4 regions of the Arthrobacter sp. BC5 genome follow, and region 4 is predicted to be linked to each of the others. Evidence: riboswitches for the same ligand, from Rfam matches in the RefSeq annotation. Region 4 holds a riboswitch; each other region holds the start of a gene.
The links. A riboswitch is a leader RNA that binds a small molecule or an ion and turns the genes downstream of it on or off. The one in region 4 is predicted to bind cyclic di-AMP.
Positions count from the first base shown of each region.

Region 1: linked by a shared signal. The riboswitch ahead of AC1MFI_RS11845 (C40 family peptidase) and the one ahead of AC1MFI_RS17925 (LysM peptidoglycan-binding domain-containing protein) in region 4 are both predicted to bind cyclic di-AMP.
Region 2: linked by a shared signal. The riboswitch ahead of AC1MFI_RS02645 (NlpC/P60 family protein) and the one ahead of AC1MFI_RS17925 (LysM peptidoglycan-binding domain-containing protein) in region 4 are both predicted to bind cyclic di-AMP.
Region 3: linked by a shared signal. The riboswitch ahead of AC1MFI_RS07000 (M23 family metallopeptidase) and the one ahead of AC1MFI_RS17925 (LysM peptidoglycan-binding domain-containing protein) in region 4 are both predicted to bind cyclic di-AMP.

Region 1 is NZ_CM155273.1:2,548,344-2,551,998, reverse strand. It holds gene AC1MFI_RS11850 (NAD-dependent epimerase/dehydratase family protein) at 1-851, shown strand, start outside; gene AC1MFI_RS11845 (C40 family peptidase) at 944-1,774, opposite strand; cyclic di-AMP (ydaO/yuaA leader) riboswitch at 1,777-1,961, opposite strand; gene mutM (bifunctional DNA-formamidopyrimidine glycosylase/DNA-(apurinic or apyrimidinic site) lyase) at 2,102-3,064, opposite strand; gene rnc (ribonuclease III) at 3,065-3,655, opposite strand, start outside.
Region 2 is NZ_CM155273.1:611,663-615,317, forward strand. It holds gene AC1MFI_RS02640 (NlpC/P60 family protein) at 1-764, opposite strand, end outside; gene AC1MFI_RS02645 (NlpC/P60 family protein) at 789-1,634, opposite strand; cyclic di-AMP (ydaO/yuaA leader) riboswitch at 1,640-1,824, opposite strand; gene AC1MFI_RS02650 (iron-dependent transcriptional repressor DtxR) at 1,953-2,651, opposite strand; gene serC (phosphoserine transaminase) at 2,907-3,655, shown strand, end outside.
Region 3 is NZ_CM155273.1:1,515,249-1,518,903, forward strand. It holds gene AC1MFI_RS06990 (ABC transporter ATP-binding protein) at 1-399, shown strand, start outside; gene AC1MFI_RS06995 (siderophore-interacting protein) at 396-1,448, shown strand; cyclic di-AMP (ydaO/yuaA leader) riboswitch at 1,610-1,828, shown strand; gene AC1MFI_RS07000 (M23 family metallopeptidase) at 1,832-3,058, shown strand; gene AC1MFI_RS07005 (diacylglycerol/lipid kinase family protein) at 3,108-3,655, opposite strand, start outside.
Region 4 is NZ_JBWXPX010000002.1:75,751-79,405, forward strand. It holds gene AC1MFI_RS17920 (ATP-grasp domain-containing protein) at 1-753, opposite strand, end outside; gene AC1MFI_RS17925 (LysM peptidoglycan-binding domain-containing protein) at 1,502-2,404, opposite strand; cyclic di-AMP (ydaO/yuaA leader) riboswitch at 2,407-2,631, opposite strand; gene AC1MFI_RS17930 (metal-sensitive transcriptional regulator) at 2,941-3,360, shown strand; gene AC1MFI_RS17935 (four-helix bundle copper-binding protein) at 3,514-3,655, opposite strand, start outside.

The DNA of each region.
Region 1 (3,655 bases), on a different replicon from region 4:
GCGCCCAGGACGTCCTCGGATCGATCACGGACAGGACGGCCGTCGCCGCGGCGGTGGAGGGCTGCGACGCCGTGATCCACCTGGCCGCGAAGGTGTCCTTCACGGGCGCCACCGACGAGTTCGTCCGCACGAACATCGACGGCACCCGGTACCTCCTCGACGCCGCCGCGGAGGCAGGGGTCACCGACGTCGTCCACGTCTCCTCGCCATCGGTCGCACACCAGGGGACGTCGCTGGTCGGTGCCGCGGCCGGTCCGGCCGATCCAGACCACGCCCGGGGCCACTATGCGCGCACCAAGGCAGCGGCCGAACTGCTGGCCCTCGCCCGTTCCACCCCGGCCTTCCGCGTCGCGGCGGTACGGCCACACATCGTCTGGGGTCCGGGCGACACGCAGCTCGTGGAACGCGTCATCGACCGGGCCCGCCACGGCCGGTTGCCCCTCCTCGACGGAGGGACCGCCCTGATCGACACCACGTACGTCGACAACGCCGCGTCGGCCATCGTCGCCTGCCTCTGCCGGATCGAGGCCGCCCGGGGCCAGGCGTTCGTCGTGACCAACGGCGAGCCGCGCCCCATCGCAGAGCTGCTCGAGGGGATCTGCCGTGCCGGAGGCGTGCGGCCGCCCGCATGGTCCGTACCCGGAACCATCGCGCGCGGTGCGGGCGCGGTGATCGAGCGCGCCTGGAGCGCGCTTCGGCGGCCGGACGAACCACCCATGACCCGCTTCCTCGCCGAGCAGCTGTCGACGGCGCACTGGTTCGACCAGCGGCGCACCCGGGAGGTCCTGCAGTGGGAACCGTCGGTCGCTCTCGACGACGGCTTCGAGCGGCTGGCCGCCTCCTACCGCTGAGCCGGCGACCCCACCGGGACATGACGAAGGACGGGATGCATGCATCCCGCCCTTCTGTGTCACTGGTGCGTCATCGGCGGACCGACGACACGCTAGCGGGTGTAGTAGCCGTCCACCGACATGACGTTGACGGAGTGCACCTGCGTACCCTGCGAGGGGTTGAGAGCACTGATCATCTGGCCGTTGCCGAGGTAGATACCGACGTGGCTGCCGCCGTTCTGGCTCACCAGGTCGCCCGGCTGGGGGTTGCCGGTGGGACGCAGGGCTGCGAACTGCGCCCAGGTGGTGCGCGGGAGGCTGATGCCGTTCTGGGCGTAGGCCCACTGGACGAAGCCCGAGCAGTCCCAGGCGCCGTAGGCGGTGCCGCCGTAGACGTAGCCGGACCCCTTGCCCTGCAGGGCCGTTCCGACGATGCCACCAGCCGCCGGAGCGACCGATGCCGACTGGAAGCTGTACGGCGCAGCAGGAGCAGGAGCAGCGGGAGCAGCCTGCGGTGCGGCTACCACGGAAGCGGACTGCACCGAGTACTGCGGGGATGCAGCCGAACCGCTGAGCGAGAGCGACTGGCCGGGGTAGATGATCGAGCTGTAGCCGAGGCCGTTGGCCGTGAACAGGCCGTCGAGGCTCACGCCGTGAGCCGCTGCGATGCTGCCGAGGGTGTCGCCGGCCTGGACCGTGTAGGAACCGGCTGAAGCGGTGCTCACTGCTGCGGCCTGCTGGCTGACCGTCTCGACGGGGACGATCTCACCAGCGGCGCTGGCCGGAAGTGCTGCGCCCATCATGATGCCGGATGCGGCAACCACGACGGCTGCGGGCTTGCCGGCAACCGAGGCAGTCGCGGTGACTGCACGGGATGCGGTGACGAGGGGGTTGATGCGCGCGGGGACGGCCCGGTGGCGCGCGACATGGCTCTTTCTGGACATGATGATGCCTTTCCCAATGCCTACGAAGTTAGCTGTCGGGTTCGGATGGGACATCCGGACGCGCTGTTCGTGGATCACCGCCCCAAAGCTGGTCCACGCGTGTCTTTACCCCTAGGACTCGTGACCGAGTCCGCTATCGGTTCCCCCGCCCCTGTCGAATGTCTTGTGCGAACGGTCCGTCCTCATCGACAGGGTTAGGCAGAGTGAGGAAGGGCGCCCCTCCGTTGTGGACGGGCGCGGGATCAACGGTACGCGCTGGGCCTGCTCTTGTCACGTTTGGATCACGAGACTTGATCTCACCCGGCATCCGGCATCCGGCACGCTCGACTACAGGCGTGCGTTGCGCGGCTTCGGTTGGCAGAAAGGACACAGGTAGGACGACCTGTTCATGAAGGACTCCCGGCGCAGCAGGGTGTGCCGGCCCTCCGCAGCGCACCGACGGCAGGCCTGGCCTGCGCGGCCGTAGGCTTCGAGGTCGCGGGCGAAGTAGCCGGACGCCCCGTTCACGTTCACGTACAGCGCATCGAAGCTCGTTCCGCCGGCCGCCAGGGCGCGGGTCATGACGGTGGTGGCCGCCTCGAGGATGCGCTCGGTATCGGGACGCCTCATGGTGTCGGTGGGACGGGCGTAGTGGAACCTGGCCGCCCATAACGCCTCGTCGGCATAGATGTTGCCGATACCCGAGATGAGGCCCTGATCGAGCAGGGCACGTTTGAGCCCGGTCCTCCGTTCCCGGAGGCGTCGGTGGAAGGACTCCGCGGAGAACGCCGGATCGAGGGGATCGCGCGCGATGTGCGCGGCCTGATGGGGCACCAGGGGAAGGCCGCCGGCTCCGAGCCCGCCCGGCCCGCCGTCCTCCGTCGGCTCCAGGTCGGCGACGAACATGCCGCCGAAGATGCGCTGGTCCACGAACCGCAGATCGGCCGGAAGGTCCGCGCCGTCCTCGTCGAGAGCGCGGGAGAGCCGGAGGCGTACCTTGAGGTGCTTCTCCTGCGGCGCACCAGGCTCTTCGATCAGCAGCTGCCCGCTCATGCCGAGGTGGGCCATGAGTGCCACGCGGGGGCGCGCTGCCGCGCCCGCGTGGTCCTCGAGGGTCATCCAGAGGAACTTCCCGCGGCGTACGACGTCCCTCACGCGGGCACCCGTCACGTTCCCCTCGAAGTCCTCCACTCCGGCGACATGACGTCGGAGCGACCGGGCGTCCAGGACCTCGACGGTCTCGATGACCCGCCCGCTCACCCAGCGCGCAAGGCCGCGGCGCACCACCTCGACCTCGGGCAGTTCAGGCATTCAGGGCCCGACGGCGGGCCGGGCGTCCGCCGCATCGCCGTCCGGCGATGCACCGGCACCGGACACCAGGAGCTTCCAGGACTCGGCCGCGGCCGCCTGCTCGGCTTCCTTCTTCGAATTCCCGTATCCGGAGCCGTACGCCACACCGCCGATCAGCAGGCGCGCCGTGAAGGTGCGGGCGTGGTCGGGCCCCGTCCCCTCCACCTGGTAGTCGATGAGTCCGAGGCGCCGTGCGGCCGCTGTCTCCTGGATGCGGGTCTTCCAGTCGGTGCCCTCGCCGAGCACGGCGGAATCCCGCAGCAATGGTCCGATGAGCCGCATGACCATCGCGCGCGCGGTCTCGATGCCATGGCTGAGGTAGGCCGCACCGATGACTGCCTCCATGGTGTCGGCGAGGATCGAGGCCTTGTCGCGCCCGTTGGTGAGTTTCTCACCCTGCCCGAGCAGCACGTGGCTCCCGAGGTCCAGGGTACGGGCCACCCCGGCGAGTGCCTTGGTGCTGACGACGGCGGATCGCCTCTTCGCAAGTTCCCCCTCGGAGAGTCCGGGGTTGTCGCGGTACAGCGCATCCGTCACCGAGAGGCCCAACAC
Region 2 (3,655 bases), on a different replicon from region 4:
ATGCCGCCGTTGGCGTAGTAGATGAGGTCACCCGGGATGGCCTGGCCGGCGCTCACCGTGCGGCCGAGGGAGAGGTAGCCTGCCGGCCAGCCGTGGAAGTTGATGCCCGCCGCCGCGAGCGAGTTGCTCACGAGACGCGTGCAGTCCTGCATCACACCGAGCTGGCCCTGCGCGGCTGCCGCGATCGTGGCGGCGACGCCGGACGAGACCGCGGGCGCAGCAGCCGGTGCGGGGGCCGGAGCCGGGGCAGGCACCGGTGCGGGTGCCGGAGTCACGGCGCGGGCAGGTGCCGGAGCGGCAACAGCGGCCGCTGCGACGGGGGCTGCGACAGGCGCAGGGGCAGCGACGGGAGCTGCAGCAGGTGCGGGAGCAGCGGGGGCGGGAGCGGCGGGGGCGGGAGCCTGGACGACCGGGGCCTCCACGACCGGAGCCTCCACGACCGGGGCCTTCTCGGCGACGACCGGCTTGGCGTTGACCTTCACCGGCGTCATGTTGAAGGACACCGCCGTGCCGGTGGACGCGACGACAACCGCACGGTCCGAGGTCACGGTGACGTTGGAGGCGGCGACGTCGCGCTGGGGCTGCAGGTCTGCGGCATTGGCCGCGACGCCGCTGGTCAGGACGAGGCCCGAAGCCGCGGCGATGACGGCGGCCTGGCGGCCCATCCCGCCTGCGTTGGTGGTGACGGCCTTGGCGAGGGCCGAGAAGCTCGCAGCGTTCTGCGCTTCTCCCCGGTGGCGTGCAAGTGTGGCGCGTGAAGACATGGGGGGTTTCTCCGTGTGTGGTTTCTAGCGGACGCGGACGAAGCTGGCGCCGGGGAGGTCTGACAGGTTGTGGAGGCCGGTGTTCATACCGTTCAGGCCACCGCTGATGACCTGGCCGTTGCCGACGTAGATCGCGACGTGGCCGCCGGTGATCACGAGGTCGCCCGGAGCGGGGCTGCCGACGACATCGCCGAACTGGTAGAACTGGCCGGGAGCGAGGTCGCCGACGGACTTGCCGACCGAGCGCAGGGCCTTCTCGACCATGGCGGTGCAGTCCTGGGCGACGCCGATCTGGGCGTAGGCCGAGCCGACCAGCCCGGCAGCGACGCCGGAGGACTGGACGGGCGCGGGAGCCTGCTGCACCACGGGGGCGGCGGCAGGAGCCGCCGGTGCGGCAGCGACGGGCGCGGCGGGCCTGGCAACCGGCGCTGCAGGCACGGCGGCCGCTGCGGGAGCGGGAGCCACGGCGGGAGCAACAGCCACTGCGGGAGCGACAGGCGCGGCGACCTGCACGGCGGCTGGAGCGGGGGCGGCCTGGACGACGGGGGCCGGCGCCTCGACGACGGGCTCCGGAGCGGGAGTGACCTCGACGGCCACGCGGTCGAAGGAGACCTCGGCGGTGGCGGGGACCGTGACCTCGGCCGAGACGACCCGGCTCACGGCCAGTGCTGCGGAGGACTGGACCTCGCGCTCTGCGGTGGTGGCTCCCTGGGCCGGCAGGCCCGCGGTGAGCACCAGGCCCGATGCGGCGACGATGACGGCTGCCTGGCGGCCGACCGATCCGGCGTTGGACGCTACTGCGGCGGAAAGAGCCGTCAGCGGGCTCACGGTCTGGGGCGCGCGGTGGCGGCCCGAAAAGCTGTTGGACACGTTGGATTGCCTCTCCCAACGCCTGCGAGGTGAGCTGTCGGATTCGGATGGGAGTCACCCGGCCGCTGCGTGAACAGCGACTTAACCCCAAGGATTTCAGTTACGAAACCCGAAAATTGGTTCCCCCGCCTCTGCCATGCGATGGTGCGGACGGACCTCTGGCAATGGCAGAGCTAGGCGATTTGCAAGAGGGTGCCGGATCTAGAGCGAATTTGGCACGAGATGAAGGCTACAGCAGAATTCGCGTTATGTCACATTCCGGTCACGAAACGGTGTGTTCTTGGTGACGACGGTGCTCCGTGTACCCTGCCTGGCCGTTCAGGCCGCGACGGAGACGAACACGTGCGACGCGACTTCGGGCGGCAGTTCGAGTGCACCCTCGACGCCGGGGACGCGCACGGAGACGTAACCGCCCACGGACTCCAGGTTGAGGTGCGCGCCGGGGCGCAGGCCGCCCTCGTCGAGCTGCGTGAGGAGTTCCGGATCCACCTGGATCGGCTCGGCCAGGCGGACCAGCGTGACCTGCTTCTCGGGTGAGTAGGTGCCCATCGCGGAGAGCAGGGTCACCACGCCGTCCGTGAACAGCTCCGACTGGACGCCGCCGATCGCCTCGAGGCCGGGGATGGGGTTGCCGTAGGGGGATTCGGAGGGCTTCCCGAGCAGTTCGTAGAGCCTGCGCTCGACGCGCTCGCTCATGACGTGCTCCCAGCGGCAGGCCTCGTCGTGTACGTACGCCCAGTCGAGCCCGATGACGTCGCTCAGCAGCCGCTCGGCGAGGCGGTGCTTCCTCATGACCTCGGTAGCACGCCGGCGGCCCACCTCGGTCAGTTCCAGGTGCCTGTCGCCGGAGACCACCACGAGTCCGTCACGCTCCATGCGACCGATGGTCTGGGACACGGTGGGCCCGGAGTGGCGCAGCCTCTCGGCGATGCGCGCACGGAGCGCCACGATGTTCTCTTCCTCGAGCTCAAGGATGGTCCGCAGGTACATCTCGGTGGTGTCGATGAGATCCGTCATGCGGTTCAGCTCCTTGGTGCGGTGCGGGTGCCCGGCTGGAATGCCTCACGCCGGCGAGGGGGGCCACAGCCGCCACGGCCTGTTCCGCCCCACGCTTCCCAAGGTTAACGCATGGCGCAACAGGCCCGGCAATCCCGGCGGGAGCACGGCGGTGGCGGTCCGGGCGTCGTCCGGGGCAGCGTTCACAAATGGAGGCACCGCTCGAGCTGGGGCAGAATGAGGGCGAGACCCGACGCCGAGACAGCTGGAGCAGCCATGACCGAAACGCCCCGCATCCCCGAACACCTGCTGCCTGCGGACGGCCGGTTCGGCGCAGGCCCCTCCAAGGTCCGGAGCGGGCAGATCGACGCCCTCGTGTCGGCCGGCCGGACCCTGCTCGGGACCTCCCACCGGCAGGCCCCCGTGCGCAGCCTGGTGGGCCGTGTACGGGAAGGGCTCGCCACCTTCTTCGGAGCACCCGCCGGCTATGAGGTGGTGCTCGGCGTAGGCGGCTCGACGGCATTCTGGGACGTCGCGACGTTCGGACTCGTGGAACGGAAGGCGCAGCACCTCTCGTTCGGCGAATTCGGCTCCAAGTTCGCCTCCGCCACCGACAGGGCGCCGTTCCTCGAGGCCTCCAGCATCATCACGTCCGAGCCCGGCTCGCGCCCGTCGGCCGTCGCCGAAGCCGGGGTGGATACGTACGCCTGGCCGCAGAACGAGACCTCGACCGGCGTCGCGGCTCCCGTCCGCAGGATCGAGGGTGCGGACGACGGCACGCTGGTCCTCGTGGATGCGACGTCCGCCGCGGGCGGCCTCGATGTGGACGTGTCGCAGGCCGACGTCTACTACTTCGCGCCGCAGAAGAACTTCGCCTCCGACGGCGGGCTGTGGCTCGGGCTCTTCTCCCCCGCAGCGCTCGAACGCGCGGGACGGATCGCCGCCGGTGAGCGCTGGATCCCCGACTTCCTCGACCTGCAGACGGCGATCGACAACTCACGTCTGAACCAGACTTACAACACGCC
Region 3 (3,655 bases), on a different replicon from region 4:
ACCACGTTCCTCGACGTCACCCACCAGATCGAGGTGCTCGACCTCATCACCGACCTCAACCGGCGCTCCGGGACGACCGTCGTCATGGTGCTGCACGACCTGAACCTCGCGGCGCGCTACGCGGACCACCTGATCGCGATGCGGCACGGCCGGATCGTCGCCGAGGGGGTGCCGTCCGCCGTCGTCACCGAGGACATGGTCTCGAACGTCTTCGACCTGGCGTGCCGCGTGATCGAGGACCCGGTGTCCGGCACGCCCATGGTGGTTCCCATGAGTCGGCACCACGGTGCCGCAGCCCCCGTCCGTCCCCCGACACCCCCGGCCGGCCACGAGCCGCTCCGGGGCTACCGACCCAACCCGCAGGACACCGTTCCCGCCCACGTGGAGGCAGCATCATGACCGAAGTCAGCCAGCGGAATTCGCGGCGCACCACGGCGGACACCGAGCCCATGGTGCTGGCGTTCGACGTCGTCGTCACGGCGGTGCAGGACCTCAGCCCCACGTTCCGCCGCATCACCTTCGGCGGGACCTGCCTGGCGGCGTTCGGCGTGGCAGGGGAGACCCTCGATCTCCGGATCAAGATCGTCATTCCCGCGGCGGGGCGCGAGTGCCCCGACATCGCAGGGATGATGAAGCGCGGTGATTCGGCGAACTGGTACCAGCTGTGGCTCGGCCTCGAGGCGGAGGAGCGAGGCTGCATGCGCACCTACACCGTCCGCGAGTCCCGCTGCGGGGGCGCGCAGCCGGAGATCGACGTCGACTTCGTCATGCACCTCGACGCCGACGGGCGCGGTGGGCCCGCGTCGGAATGGGCGGCAGCGGCCCGGCCCGGTGACCGTGTCTGCGTGATCGGCCCCAACTCCTCGGCGGCCCAGTGCGCGACGGCGGGCGCCTACGGCGGGATCGAATGGAGCCCGGGACTCGCGCAGCACGTGCTCCTCGCGGGCGACGAGACGGCGGTGCCGGCCATCAGCGCGATTCTCGAGGCGCTGCCAGGGGACATCAGCGGTCATGCGTTCCTCGAGGTGCCGGACGGGCAGGACATCCAGGACATCCGGACGCGGTCGTCCGTCGCCATCACCTGGCTCGTGCGCGGGCGGCGGGGCCACGGCGAACTCCTCGAGTCGGCGGTCCGCGACGCCGTCCGGGTTCCGGGCTGGGTGTCGCTCTCGGGTCCGGAGCCGGTTGCGGGGGGACGCGAGCCCGAGGACGTGGACATCGACAGGACCATCCTCTGGGAGACACCGCAGCGGCTCGAGGCGGCGATCGTGAGATCGACGGTCAATCCCGGGCGCCTCCCGGGCAGCCAGCCCTTCTATGCGTGGATCGCGGGCGAGGCAGCCGTGGTGCGTGGACTGCGTCGCTACCTCGTACGGGACGTAGGGGTGGACAGGAAACAGGTTGCCTTCATGGGCTATTGGCGCAAGGGGCGCGCAGAGCTTTCCTGAAGCACCGACGGCGGCCGAAACTCAGGTTCTCCCGCGTCTTTCCGCAGGATTCCGATGCCGGAACGCAGTATCGCACGGATCATCCACAGGCTGGATAACGGAATTGTAACTACGCGTGTCCTCGCCTAATGTTTGACCAGTCAAAGCTGGTCCATGTGATCCAGGTCCGCACGCCTAACCCTGCCAGCGGACCGCCTGAACAACCTGTGGCAGGGGTGGAGGATCCACATTCCGGCGGCTCGTGCCGTCTTGGGGTGAAGCCCTCAGCACGGCGCGCCTCGGGTGCGGTCCTGCCGCCGTCCGAGCCCGCGCCGAGGGGGCCGAGTCAACTCTTGCTCAAATCCGACAGCTAACTCCGTGGGCGTCCTGAGAGAGGTATGCAGTTGACCCAGACGGTCCTGTCCGGGCGCCGTCGCGCGTCCGACGAGCGCGCGCACCACCAGCCGACCCCCCGCCGCTCTGCCCACGCCCCGCTTCCGAGCCGTCGCTCGCTCCGCGCCCAGGCGCATTCCTCCGGCCCGGCGGGTCCTGCCGTTCCTGCGACTGCAGCTACGGCATCCGCGGCCGCTCCCGGTGCACCTGCGGAGCACGGGTCCGCCTTCCGGGTACCTGCGCCGATCGCCGTCCTGCCGGCGCCCGTTCTGCCCGCCCCTCCCTCCGTGGTTCCTGCTCCCGGCGTGCCCGTTCCTGCAGTACCGGGCGGGCTCGGCACCGCGCCGGACCCGACCCGCCGTGAACTGCGCGAGAGGGAGAGGGTCGAGCGCCAGGCGGCCGCCGGTGCACCGATGCCCGAGGTCGCCGCGCCCACGCCGGCCGCCCCGGTACCCGACCTCCCCACCCGGCGGAGCGCTCGCGCGTCGGATCTGCGCGGGCGCCCACAGGCCCGGTCCGCACGGCGCGCAGCGGTCCGCTCCTCGACGCTCCTCCTGGCAGCAGCCGGGCCGACGCCGCTGGCCCGGCTGCGTGACAACGCAGCCACCGCCGGTATCGTGCTCGCCTCGGCGGGCCTCCTCATGGGGGCCGTCGCGCCGTCGGCCGCCACCACGCCCGCCGACGGCGTCGCCCTCGCCTCCGGGATCGCTCCGGCCGTCACCGCGCCGGCGGAGGCCACGGTCATCTTCGCCCTCGAGAGCGCAGGTCCGGCCGCTGAGGGGATCGCGCCGAGCATCGCCGATGCGCGGGCGCTCTCGGCCTCGCTGACACCCGCTGCGAAGGAGCGCAAGGCCTTCGGTGCTCCTGTGGACAACCCGGTGGTCGCCTCGACCTTCGGGTACCGCGTCAACCCCCTGGGCGGCTCCGCGTCCGAACTCCACACGGGTCAGGATTACGCCAGCGCGTGCGGCACGCCGGTCAGGGCGGCCGACGCGGGGACCGTCGTGGACTCCGGCTGGCACGCGTACGGCGGAGGCCAGCGCATCGTGATCGACCACGGCGACGGCCTGAAGACCACCTACAACCACATGAGCGCTCTCGGGGTCGTGGTCGGGGCCACGGTGCAGCGCGGCGACGTCATCGGCGCGGTCGGCAGCACGGGCAACTCCACCGGCTGCCACCTGCACTTCGAGGTCCTGGTCGATGACGAGAAGGTGGATCCGCAGCCCTGGCTGTGAGTACCCGGCGGGGAGCACGTCCCGGGCCGGGAGGTGCCGCCTCCTTCCGCTAGGGCAGGGGCTCGCTGACGACGGCGGGGTCCTTGTAGCCCAGCGGCATCCGGAGGCGGAGCGAGTCGGGCTTCATCTCGAAGGCCATGTGCGTCGCCTTGCCGAGCGGGTCGCCGTCGAGCTGCACCTCGAGCGGCTCGCGCAGGGTGACCTCTGCCGTGCGGCACTGGAAGTACTCGAGGGAGGGGTCCTTGCCCCTGCCGCGCGCGAACAGCTTGCCGGCAACGGCGAGCCAGCCGAGCTTGCCCTTCGGGGCGACGGTCATGAGGTCCATCAGGCCGTCGTCGATCTTCGCGCCGGGGAAGATCTCGAGGCCGCCCATGATCTTCCCGCAGTTTCCGCCCATCACGCTGCGGAGACGGCGCTCGAAGGGCCTGCCGCCGTCGATGGAGATGGTGGTGCGCGCCGGCCTGCCGGGGAGGTTCCTGATCCCGGCGTCCACATAGGCGAGCCAGCCCACCTTGTCCTTCAGCTCGTCACGCGTGTCGGACATGATGGCGGCGTCGTAGCCGATGCCGGCCATGACGAGGAAGACGTGGGCGTCCT
Region 4 (3,655 bases):
CAGCTCAGGTGTTTGGGACTTCAAAACGCTCTCAGCCCAAGCAGCGACGAGTCCTGGGCGGGCGGACTCTGCCAGGGCGAGTGATCCGAAAAAGCGTCCGTTGAAGTCGATCAGGTACGGGACCCCGTCATCGCCGGTGAGGAACTGCAGTTCCACCAATCCGTGCCACCCCAGGTTCAGGAGCATCGCTTCGACTTTTTCTACCAACGCTTCGTCCACGGGCACGGTGTAGGCGCGGGCTGATGCTCCGTTCGGAGTGGGCCACAGTCGCGGTGACACCTGCTGGGTGCGCCCATACAGCCGGCCGCGGTGGAAGACCCCGATGAGCGCCCCGAGATTCCCGGCAACAGGCTTCTGCAGGATGGGTTCCGCCCCTACGCTGCGAATCCGCTCGACCTGCCCGCGCGCGGCGGACGCGTTCGCAAAGAGTTTCGCCTCGATCCGCAGCGGGTGCGTCTGGTTGGGCGCCCAATGCTCCTTGCACTTGATGACCACAGGTCCAGACCACACCGCCAGAGCCTGATCTGTGGCCAGTTCCGTATGTGGGGAGGCCAACCCTGCTTTTTCGGCGTACTGAGCGAGGCGGACCTTGTCCAACACCGTCTCGACGACGTCATAGTCTGGGTGCGCGACCGGCAATGGGATCTGCGTCCTATAGGCCGCCAGCGCGGCCATCCAGTCGTCGCCTCCCCCGAAGACAATGTCGAACCCGCCGTCGGTGGCGGCGCGGCGCACCCCGTCCACGAAGGGCATCCCATCCTCACGTGGCCTCGGCACCCGGTAGGCAACGTCGCTTGCCCGCGAGGACCCCAAAACGCCGCCACCTTCTGGGGTACCAATACCGACGTACCAGCCGCCAGCCTTGAACGCCCGAGCCGCAGCGAGGGCACCCCGATCACGGCCCGTCGCCACGATCAGTACCCGCGGGCTTGGGGCTTTCTGCACCCTCGACCCCTCAGGATCAGTACCGTGCCCAGTATCAACGGGACTGGCTGGCAGGTCGGGCGAGTTGTACATGCTGGTTCCTCGGTTATGACGTAGGTTGACGGGTCCCCCAGATGACCACTGCGGCTAGGCGGCATAAGAGCGCCTAGACCAAAAGCTAATCAGCCTAACCAAGAGCACCGCCAACGACACAGCTGGATCTGACTTCACTTTCCCTCGGCGGACCGGCCAGCCCGGGTGCACGGCACCTGAGGTCTAAATATCGTCAGCATCACCAAGCGGTCCAACAGATCCCGGGCACACGTACGACCTACTGCACAGGTTGGGCGCTAACACGCAATGCATACAGGAGTATCAGCGCAATCCGCAGAGGCGGCCCCGCCTGCTGAAAAGCGTCGCCGTGAATGCGCTGCTGCACGGATCACTGGGAAACCACTGATCGGGGTGCTGACAGGGGTTGAAGCGTCAAAGCAGAGAGTGGCAGGCACCCCCGTCCAGGGCACCTGCCACTCTTGTTCAGCTTACGGACACTACTGCGCGTCCGCTGAATCTAGTGTTAGCCGTTGACCCGCACGAAGGACGAACCGGCGAGGTCCGACAGGGGGTGCTTGATCGTGAGGTTCGCACCATTCATGCCGCTGCTGATGACCTCACCGTTGCCGACGTAGATCGCGATGTGGCCGGGGCGGATGACCAAGTCACCGGGGGCGGGGGTCGAGACGACCGTGCCGTACTGGTAGAACTGCGTGGGGCCGAGGTCTCCGACGTTCTTGCCGATCGAGCGCAGGGCCCGCTCGACGAGGATCGTGCAGTCCTGAATGGAGCCGAGCTGGCCGTAGGCCGAGGCAACAAGGGCTGCGCCGACGCCGCTGGCGGGGACCGCAGGAGCCGCGGGGGCTGCCGGGGCGATCGGGGCGATGGTGGCCGAGGTCAGCTGGATGCCGGCCGGTGTGGCTGCGGGTGCCGCGGCGGCAGCTGCGGGGGCGGGCGCTGCGTAGAAGACCTGGCTGGCAGGTGCTGCTGCGGGGACAGCTGCGGGGCTGACGGCAGCGCTGGCGCTTCCGGTGAGGTTGATCTGCTGTCCGGGGTAGATGACCGATGCGTAGGACAGGCCGTTCTGGGCCAGGAGCGTGTTGAGGTTCAGGCCGTGCTTGGCAGCGATGGCACCGAGGGTGTCGCCGGCGACGACGGTGTGGATTCCGGCTGCAGCGGCAGGAGCTGCAACAACTGCGGGAGCGACGGGGGCCTGGGCTACGGTGCCCGTGGTGGCTTCCTGGGTGTAGGTGCCGGCCTGTGCGGGGGCGCCGACGGCGAAGACGAGGCCGCCGGTTGCTGCTGCGATGATGGCCGGCTTACCCAGTGCTACTGCACCGGTCTTCGCGGAGTGCGACAGGCCTTCGAGGGCGATGGAGTGGGTGACGACGGCGCGGTGGCGCGCCGGAATGGACGTACGTGACATGGTGATTGCCTCTCCCATGCCTGCGGGGTGAGCTGTCGGGTTCGGATGGGAGTGCACCCGGCCGTCGTTCAATCCTGTGCATTCCTGCAGTCGCGGACGCAACGTACAGGTCGTGCCTAGGTTGTCGGATCGACTTAACCCCGAGGGTCATCGCACAGATACATGCGGTGGCCCGGTGGAAACGTGGTTCCCCCGTCCCTGCCTACTGGGTGGTGCGAACGGTTCCCGGATGCAGCGGCAGGGCTCGGCATTCTGCGCGGGAGTATGGTCTCGGCGGGGTGCCGGGAACATTCGACGAGAATACCCCAGGGTGGTATCAAAGTCACGTTCAGGTAACGGAGTGCGGCGTGTCTCCACAACACGCCGTAAACCGAATACCTGATGGTTACCGAGGTCAACAAAGCGCGGCCGATATAAGGACAGGGGGCCTAGCGACCAGCGATACTGGAAGCTGCTGCGCGATGGGCGCAGCAGGGGAAGGCACCAACGATCTCGGGCCGGTACAACCGGATTGCATCGATTGGTGGTGAAAGGGAATGACCGTGAGCTCCGGAACCGGAACGCATGCCAGCATTGCAACATCTCACGCAGCGGTCTCCGCAGCAGCCGGTGAGGCCACAGGACCCGACGCGGGCCAGAACCAAAAGGCGATAGGGCACACAGTTCATGGATACGCAGCGGACAAGGATGCGTACCTACGACGCCTGAAGCGCATTGAAGGTCAAGTGCGCGGTATCGCCCGCATGGTCGACGAGGACAAGTACTGCATCGATATCCTCACGCAGGTCGCCGCGGTCAACAGCGCCATGCACGCTGTCAGCCTCGGATTGCTCGAGAACCACCTCCAGCACTGTGTCGTCGACGCAGCTCACGAAGCCGCGACGAGCGGATCCTCCGACGTCATCGACGCCAAGGTCAAGGAAGCAACTCAGGCGATCAGCAGGCTGCTGCGCTAAACCCGGGCCTCCTCGCCGAGCGCTGAACACGGACGCTGAACACGAGCGCCGAGAATGAGCGCCGGGCGTGAGGGGGGTGAGGGTTTTCCGACGACGGCTTCTTGGCGGCTGCTCCTGGGGGCCTTAGTGCGGGGCAGCCGCCGGTGACCGAGTTCAGCTGAGGGTAGCGGCGAGTTCGCGGCAGGCCGTCTCGCAGCGGCGGCATGCTTCGGCGCAGATCCTGCAGTGTTCGTGCATCTGCGCGTGCTGCTCACATTCATCGGCGCACGCCTTGCAGGCGACTTCGCAGGCCAGC